2 regions of the Streptomyces sp. NPDC002092 genome follow, and region 1 is predicted to be linked to the other one. Evidence: riboswitches for the same ligand, from Rfam matches in the RefSeq annotation. Region 1 holds a riboswitch; the other holds the start of a gene.
What was found. A riboswitch is a leader RNA that binds a small molecule or an ion and turns the genes downstream of it on or off. The one in region 1 is predicted to bind glycine.
Positions count from the first base shown of each region.

Region 2: another riboswitch for glycine. It lies ahead of gcvP (aminomethyl-transferring glycine dehydrogenase); the one in region 1 lies ahead of gcvT (glycine cleavage system aminomethyltransferase GcvT).

Region 1 is NZ_JBSFDG010000028.1:46,047-50,476, forward strand. It holds gene glyA (serine hydroxymethyltransferase) at 1-1,010, opposite strand, end outside; gene gcvH (glycine cleavage system protein GcvH) at 1,025-1,402, opposite strand; gene gcvT (glycine cleavage system aminomethyltransferase GcvT) at 1,532-2,650, opposite strand; glycine riboswitch at 2,695-2,795, opposite strand; glycine riboswitch at 2,796-2,894, opposite strand; gene ACWCRD_RS40930 (AAA family ATPase) at 3,084-3,788, shown strand; gene ACWCRD_RS40935 (enhanced serine sensitivity protein SseB) at 3,871-4,430, shown strand, end outside.
Region 2 is NZ_JBSFDG010000017.1:9,063-13,492, forward strand. It holds gene ACWCRD_RS33550 (DNA polymerase IV) at 1-1,201, shown strand, start outside; gene ACWCRD_RS33555 (PRC-barrel domain-containing protein) at 1,253-1,630, opposite strand; glycine riboswitch at 1,744-1,839, shown strand; gene gcvP (aminomethyl-transferring glycine dehydrogenase) at 2,016-4,430, shown strand, end outside.

The DNA of each region.
Region 1 (4,430 bases):
TCCTCGGCCTGCTGCCCGTCCAGTGCGGAGTGGCGCAGGTCGACGAGGATCAGGTGCACGTCGGTGCCGCCGGACAGGACGTTCACCCCGGCCTCGCGGGCGTCCGCCGCCGTCAGCCGCTCGGCGAGGATGCGCGCACCCTCCACCGTACGCCGCTGGCGCTCCTTGAACTCCTCGCTCGCGGCGACCTTGAAGGAGACCGCCTTCGCCGCGATCACATGCTCCAGCGGACCGCCCTGGAAGCCCGGGAAGACCGACGAGTTGAGCTTCTTCGCGAAGTCCTTCTTCGCGAGGATGATGCCGCCGCGCGGCCCGCCCAGCGTCTTGTGGGTGGTGGAGGTGACCACGTCGGCGTGCTCGACCGGGTTGGGGTGCAGCCCGGCGGCCACCAGCCCCGCGAAGTGCGCCATGTCCACCCACAGGTAGGCGCCGACCTCGTCCGCGATCCGGCGGAACTCCGCGAAGTCCAGCTGCCTCGGGTAGGCCGACCAGCCGGCGATGATCACCTTGGGGCGGTGCTCCTTGGCCAGCCGCTCCACCTCGGCCATGTCGACCAGACCGGAGTCGTCCACGTGGTAGGCGACCACGTTGAACTGCTTGCCGGAGAAGTTCAGCCGCATCCCGTGGGTCAGGTGCCCGCCGTGCGCCAGGTCCAGGCCCAGGATGGTGTCGCCGGGCTGGGCCAGCGCGAACAGCGCGGCCTGGTTGGCGGAGGCACCCGAGTGCGGCTGCACGTTGGCGTACTCGGCGCCGAACAGCTCCTTGAGCCGGTCGATGGCGATCTGCTCGGCGACATCGACGTGCTCGCAGCCGCCGTAGTAGCGCCGGCCCGGGTAGCCCTCGGCGTACTTGTTGGTCAGGACCGAGCCCTGGGCCTCCATCACCGCGAGCGGCGCGAAGTTCTCCGAGGCGATCATCTCGAGGGTGGACTGCTGGCGGTGCAGCTCGGCGTCGACCGCGGCGGCGATCTCCGGGTCGAGCTCATGCAGGGGCGTGTTCAGTACGGACATGCGTCTACGGCTCCTCAGCCGGCGTTCTGGGCGGTGTACTCGTCGGCGGAGAGCAGGTCGGCCGGCTCCTCCGTGACGCGGACCTTGAAGAGCCAACCTCCCTCGAAGGGAGCCGAGTTGACCAGGGACGGGTCGTTCACCACGTCCTCGTTGATCTCGGTGACCTCACCGGTGACGGGGGAGTACAGGTCGCTGACCGACTTGGTCGACTCCAGCTCGCCGCAGGTCTCACCCGCGGTCACGGCGGAGCCCACCTCGGGAAGCTGGGCGTAGACGACATCGCCGAGCGCGTTGGCCGCGAACTCCGTGATGCCGACCGTCGAGACGCCGTCCTCGGCGGCCGACAGCCACTCGTGCTCCTTGCTGTAACGCAGCTGCTGGGGGTTGCTCATGGCCTGAATTCTCCTGTACGCGGTGGAGTGCTGATGAAGGGGGGAGTGCGGAAAACGCATGTGAGCAGCGAAAATGTGCGCGGGGTCACGTCCGGGGACGGAGCCCCCTCGCCCAGTCTCGGTCAGTGTCTACTTCTGCCGCTTGTAGAACGGCAGCGCCACGACCTCGTACGGCTCGTGACTGCCCCGGATGTCCACGCCGACACCCTCGGTGCCCGGCGCCGCATGCGCCGCGTCGACGTAGGCCATCGCGATCGGCTTGCCCAGCGTGGGGGAGGGGGCACCGGAGGTGACCTCGCCGATCACCTCGCCGCCCGCGACGACGGCGTACCCGGCGCGCGGGACCCGACGGCCCTCGGCGACCAGGCCGACGAGGACGCGCGGCGGGTTCTCCGCAGCCCTGGCGGCCGCCTCCTGGAGCGCCTTGCGCCCCACGAAGTCGCCCTCCTTCTCGAACTTCACCACCCGGCCGAGCCCGGCGTCGAACGGCGTGAGCGAGGTGGACAGTTCATGCCCGTACAGCGGCATGCCCGCCTCCAGGCGCAGGGTGTCCCGGCAGGACAGCCCGCAGGGCACCAGCCCGACAGGCGCTCCGGCGTCGGTCAGCGCCTGCCACAGCTTCTCGGCGTCACCGGGGGCGACGAACAGCTCGAAGCCGTCCTCGCCGGTGTAGCCGGTGCGCGCGATGAGGGCGGGGACGCCGGCGACGGTGCCGGGCAGGCCGGCGTAGTACTTGAGGCCGTCGAGATCGGCGTCGGTGAGCGACTTCAGGATGCCGGGGGACTCGGGGCCCTGCACGGCGATCAGCGCGTAGCTGTCCCGGTCGTCGCGCACCTCGGCGTCGAAGCCGGCCGAACGCTCCACCAGCGCGTCCAGCACCACCTGCGCGTTGGAGGCGTTGGCGACGACCATGTACTCGCTGTCGGCGAGCCGGTAGACGATCAGGTCGTCGAGGATGCCGCCGTCGGCCCGGCAGATCATCGTGTAGCGGGCCCGGCCGACGCCGACGGAGGCGATGTTGCCGACCAGGGCGAAGTTCAGGAGCTGTGCGGCCTGCGGGCCGGTCACGGTGATCTCGCCCATGTGGGAGAGATCGAAGAGCCCGGCCTTCGTCCGCACGGCGAGGTGCTCGTCGCGCTCGGAGCCGTAGCGCAGGGGCATGTCCCAGCCGGCGAAGTCGGTCATCGTCGCGCCGAGCGAGCGATGCAGAGCATCGAGCGCGGTGTGACGGGGTTCGGTGCTGCTCATCGGACGGTCGTCTCCCAGGCAGAGTGCATGACGGGCGAGGTCGTTCCTCCCCATCTGTCATCGGAACCTGAGAGGTTCGCCATGAAGTCATGGCTTGCACCTTGGGTGGGGCCACCGGATCCGGTGGCCCGCTTTTCAGATGTGCCTCGCCCGCGCGGTAACGGGGCCTGAGAGATTCAAGGGAGGGACTTGCTCCTTCGGCGCCCGGCAGACTCGGCTGCCAGGACTCTCCCGCGCGGATTCAAACGGCCGGTATGCAGTTGCGCGCACATCATTGCACGCGCCCCCTCCTCCTCGGCACCGCCTCTTCGGCACCTCCTCTTTGTGACCGGGCTGTGGCCGGAACCGAACACAACCACGAGACGCCGTGCATTACCTTCCCTTTACAAAGAGTGGGGAGAAGCTTTCCTGACCCCCAGGAAGGACGATCACGGTGAACAGGACCACGGTGTACGCCACGACCTCGGCCGTCGCGCTGCCCAAGCAGCCCACGGCCCCGGCCCAGGACGCGTGCGGTGCCTTCCCCCATGCTCGGCTGCGCTCGCGCGGGGGGACCCCCACGGCACCCGTGGTCCGCGATCTGCGCGACCGCTCGGGGTACAGCCCGCACGCCCTGCTCTTCGGCCCCCGTGACCTGGTGGTGGTCACCGGCCTGCCCGGCAGCGGCAAGTCCACGCTGATGGAGCGCGCCGTCCGCGGCATCCGCATCGACTCCCAGGACGCCCGCGACCGCTGGGAGGCCCGCACGCCCCGCTTCCTGCCCTACGCGCTCTACCGGCCCCTCGTCCGCCTCGCCCACTACGCGGGACTGCGCCGCGCCCTGCGCAGCGGCGAAGGGGTCGTCGTGCACGACTGCGGTACGCAGGCCTGGGTGCGCGGCTGGCTGGCCCGCGAGGCCCGGCGCCGCGGCGGCACCCTGCATCTGCTGCTGCTCGACGTCACGCCCGGCACGGCTCTGGAGGGCCAGCGCGAGCGCGGCCGCGGCGTCTCGCGCTACGCCTTCCTGCGCCACCGCACGGCAGCGGCCCGGCTGATCCGCGCGGTCGAGCGGGGCGACCTGCCCGAGGGCGTCGGCTCGGCGGTGCTGCTGGACCGGGACGCCGCGGACGTCCTGCGCAGAATCGGTTTCACGGGGTGACGCACGGCCCAACCCCTTTGTCCCTCCCACCCGCTAGCCTTTCCAGCCACAGCAGTGGTTCTCAGCAGGCGGTCGGACACAGATGGACTTCGCAGCGGATCTTCCCGCGGACTTTCCCTTGCAGGCGCACCCCCATCCGCACGGCGGATGGCCCGGCAACGAGCTGGAGGAGGTGCTGTCGGCCTCCCTCGGCATCCCCTCGGCGGGCGGCCGGATCCTGGAGGTGCTCGGCCGCAGCTTCGTCTGGGTGCCGCTGCCGAACGGCGGCGACCTGAACAGCGGCCCCCTCGACCTGCCCACGCTGGAGATCGAGGGCCAGGCCTATGTGCCGGTCTTCAGCTCCGAGGAGCAGTTCCGGCAGGTGGTCGGCTCCCACATGTCGTACACGATCGCCCCGGCCGTCGAGTTCGCCCGCGGACTGCCCCCGCAGGTCGGCCTCGCGGTGAACCCGGACGGCGTGGTCGGCATCCCGCTCCCGCCGCCCGCCGTCGCCGAACTGTGCCGCGTGGGCCGCACCCCGCTGGACGGCCCCGCAACCGGCGGCCGGGTCAAGCTCTTCGAGCCGGACTGGCAGGACGACCCGATCGACTTCCTCGCCGCGGCCTCCGCCGAGTTCGCCGGGACAGGAGTGGTCGTCACCGC
Region 2 (4,430 bases), on a different contig from region 1:
GCGGTCGGCCATGCCGATGGCGCAGGCGCGGCGGCTGGCACCGAACGCCGCGTATCTGGTGCCGCGCTTCGGGTTCTACCGGTCGATCAGCGAGCAGGTCATGGGCCTGCTGCACTCGCTGTCGCCTCTGGTGGAGCCCCTGAGCCTGGATGAGGCCTTCGTGGACCTGGAGGCCGGGGAGGCGGCCTGGGACGCGGCGTCGGCGCGGCTGGTGGGGGAGAAGCTGCGCGCCGACATACGGGCGGACACGGGGCTCACCGGGTCCGTGGGCCTCGCCGCCTGCAAGATGCTCGCGAAGATCGCCTCCGAGGAGGCCAAGCCGAACGGGCTGGTGCTGGTCGAGCCCGGGACCGAGCGGGCCAAGCTCGGACCGATGTCGGTGCGGATGCTGCCGGGGGTGGGGCCGGCCACGGGGGACCATCTGCGGCGGGCCGGCATCACCACGGTCGACGAGATCGCCGAGGCCGGTGAGGACGAGCTCGTCCGGCTGCTGGGAAAGGCCCATGGACACGCGTTGTACGCCATGGCGCTGGCGCACGACGACCGGCCCGTGGTGGCCGAGCGGGAGGCCAAGTCGGTATCGGTCGAGGACACGTACGACGTGGACATCCACGACCGGGTGAGGGTGGGGCTGGAGGTGCAGCGGCTGGCCGACCGGTGTGTGCGGCGGCTGCGAGGTGCGGGTCTTTCGGGGCGGACCATCGTGCTGAAGGTGCGGCGCTACGACTTCTCGACGCTGACTCGTTCCGAGACGCTGCGCGGGCCCACGGACGATCCGGCGGTGGTGCGGGAGGCTGCCGCCCGGCTGCTGGACTCGGTGGACACGACAGGGGGTGTGCGGTTGCTGGGGGTCGGGGTGAGCGGGCTGGCCGACTACACGCAGGAGGATCTGTTCGCGCAGGCCGCGGGGGACGGCGCGGAACATCTGGCGGACGAAGCGGACGAGGAGCCCGCCGAGGAGCAGAAGGTGGTTGTCGAACGGCGGTGGCCGGCCGGGCACGATGTGCGGCATGCCGAGTTCGGGCACGGGTGGGTGCAGGGAAGCGGGCTCGGGCGGGTGACCGTGCGGTTCGAGACGCCGGATTCGGAGCCCGGGCGGGTGCGGACGTTTCGCACCGATGATCCTGAGCTGGAGCCGGCGGACCCGTTGCCGTTGGTGGCGGCGAGACCCGGAGCCTCCGTGCACGAAGTCGGCGCCTGACGGGGGAGGGCGCTGGTCCGCGCGGGGGCCGGGGCGATCCAGGCGACGGGCCTAGGCGTCCGCGTCCTCCGTGCCCGCGAGCTTGCCGAAGTCATGGTCCGGGAAGGGGGACGGAGCGGGGAGGTCCAGGCCGTAGTGGTGGTAGAGCTGAAGCTCCTGTTCGGGGGAGAGGTGGCGGCCGACGCCGAAGTCGGGGGCGTCCTTGATGAGGGACCGGTCGAAGGGGACGTGGAGGGTGCCTTCGATCAGTTCGCTGGGTTCCAGGGGGACGAATGCGTCCCGGGAGAACAGGCCGGTGCGTATGGCCGCCCACTCCGGCACGCCGGTCGCGTCGTCGAGGTAGACCTCGTCGATGGTGCCGAGCTTGGTGCCGTTGCGGTCGAACGCCTTGCGGCCGATCAGGTTGCGCGGATCGATGTCGGTCTGCACGGGCCCTCCACTTGGTCGCAACTCATCCGTAAGCACTACAAAAGAGCAGATTGGTGATGGCGGCCACTCGAACGATCGGATGGTGTGCTCGCTGGTAGGCTGACAGCGGCTGCTGACCCCGTGCGGGAGAGTCCTCCAGACATCATCGGAGGCGCCGAAGGAGCAAATCCTCCCCGGAATCTCTCAGGCCCACGTACCGCGCGGACGAGGTCACTCTGGAAAGCAGGGCGGGTGTCGATGGCTTCCGCTCTCACCGACGGTGAAAGCCGGGCGCCCTCGGGTGTCCCGGTGAAGCTCTCAGGTTGAGATGACAGAGGGGGAGGCCGTCCGGGTACCCGTGCCGTGGTGCCCCTCGAAGGTCGTGTCAGACCAGGAGGCCTCCGCAATGACCGCCCATCGCATTCCGCTCTCCGAGCTCGAACAGGGAATCCCGTTCGAGCAGCGCCATATCGGGCCTGATCACGAGGCGCGGGCCAAGATGCTCGCACATGTCGGATATGGCTCGCTGGACGAGCTGACCGCCGCCGCGGTGCCGGATGTGATCAAGAACTCGGATGCGCTGGAGCTCCCGGGTGCGCGTACCGAGGCCGAGGTGCTGGCCGAGCTGCGGTCGCTCGCCGACCGGAACCAGGTGCTCGACTCCATGATCGGGCTCGGGTACTACGGGACCTTCACTCCGCCCGTCATCCTGCGCAATGTGATGGAGAACCCGGCCTGGTACACGGCCTACACGCCCTACCAGCCCGAGATCTCCCAGGGGCGGCTCGAGGCCCTGCTCAATTTCCAGACCATGGTCGCCGACCTGACCGGGCTGCCCACCTCCGGTGCCTCGCTGCTCGACGAGGGGACGGCCGCCGCCGAGGCGATGGCGCTGTCCCGGCGCATGGGCAGGAACAAGAAGGGCCTGTTCCTGATCGACGCGGACGTGCTGCCGCAGACCATCGCCGTGATCGAGACCCGTGCCGAGCCGACGGGTGTGGAGGTCGTGGTCGCCGACCTCGGCGACGGCATTCCGGCCGAGGTCGCCGGGCGGGAGATCAACGGCGTACTCGTCCAGTACCCCGGCGCCTCCGGCGTCGTACGCGACATCAAGCCGCTCATCGACCAGGCGCACGAGCTCGGTGCGCTCGTCACTGTCGCCGCCGACCTGCTGGCGCTGACGCTGCTGAAGTCGCCCGGGGAGCTCGGCGCGGACATCGCGGTCGGGACCACCCAGCGCTTCGGTGTGCCGATGGGCTTCGGCGGGCCGCACGCGGGCTACATGGCGGTGCACGAGAAGTTCGCGCGCAGCCTGCCCGGCCGGCTGGTGGGCGTCTCCGTGGATGCCGACGGGCACAAGGCCTACCGGCTCGCGCTGCAGACGCGGGAGCAGCACATCCGGCGGGAGAAGGCCACCAGCAACATCTGCACGGCCCAGGTGCTGCTCGCCGTCATGGCGGGGATGTACGCCGTGTACCACGGCCCTGAGGGGCTCAAGGCGATCGCGCGGCGCACCCACCGGTACGCCACCATCCTTGCCGCGGGCCTTCAGGCCGGTGGGGTCGAGGTCGTGCACGGCTCCTACTTCGACACGCTCACCGTGCGGGTGCCGGGCCGCGCCGCCGAGGTGCTGGCCTCCGCTCGTGAGAACGGAGTCAACCTTCACCTGGTCGACGCCGACCACGTGTCGATCGCCTGCGACGAGACCACCGCACGGGCCCAACTGGGCGCCGTGTGGACCGCGTTCGGGGTCGAGGGCGACATCGAGGCGCTGGACGCGGCGACCGAGGACTGCCTGCCCGCAGGACTGCTGCGCACCGACGACTACCTCACCCACCCGGTCTTCCAGGAGCACCGCTCCGAGACCGCGATGCTGCGCTACCTGCGCAGGCTCGCCGACCGTGACTACGCGCTCGACCGGGGCATGATCCCGCTGGGCTCCTGCACCATGAAGCTCAACGCGACCACCGAGATGGAGCCGGTCACCTGGCCCGAGTTCGGGCAGCTGCACCCCTTCGCGCCGGCCCAGCAGGCGCAGGGCTACCTCACCCTCATCCGTGAGCTGGAGGAGCGGCTCGCCGAGGTCACCGGGTACGACAAGGTGTCCCTGCAGCCCAACGCCGGATCGCAGGGCGAGCTGGCCGGACTGCTCGCCGTACGCGGATATCACCGGGCCAACGGGGACGAACAGCGGACCGTGTGTCTGATTCCGTCGTCCGCGCACGGTACGAACGCCGCCAGCGCAGTGATGGCCGGGATGAAGGTCGTCGTCGTGAAGACCGCCGAGGACGGCGAGATCGACATCGAGGACCTGCGGGCGAAGATCGAGCAGTACCGCGACGAGCTGTCGGTGCTGATGATCACGTACCCCTCCACGCACGGTGTGTTCGAGGAGCATGTCGCCGACATCTGCGCGCAGGTGCACGAGGCCGGCGGGCAGGTGTACGTCGACGGCGCCAACCTCAACGCCCTTGTGGGGCTCGCCAAGCCGGGGCACTTCGGCGGTGACGTCTCGCACCTCAACCTGCACAAGACCTTCTGCATCCCGCACGGCGGCGGCGGGCCGGGCGTCGGACCGGTCGGTGTGCGGGCGCACCTGGCGCCGTATCTGCCGAACCACCCGATGCAGCCGGCCGCAGGACCGGCGACGGGCGTCGGGCCGATCTCCGCGGCTCCCTGGGGCTCCGCGGGCATCCTGCCGATCTCGTGGGCGTACGTCCGGCTCATGGGCGGCGAGGGGCTGAAGCGGGCCACGCAGGTGGCCGTGCTGAGCGCCAACTACATCGCCAAGCGGCTGGAGCCGCACTACCCCGTGCTCTAC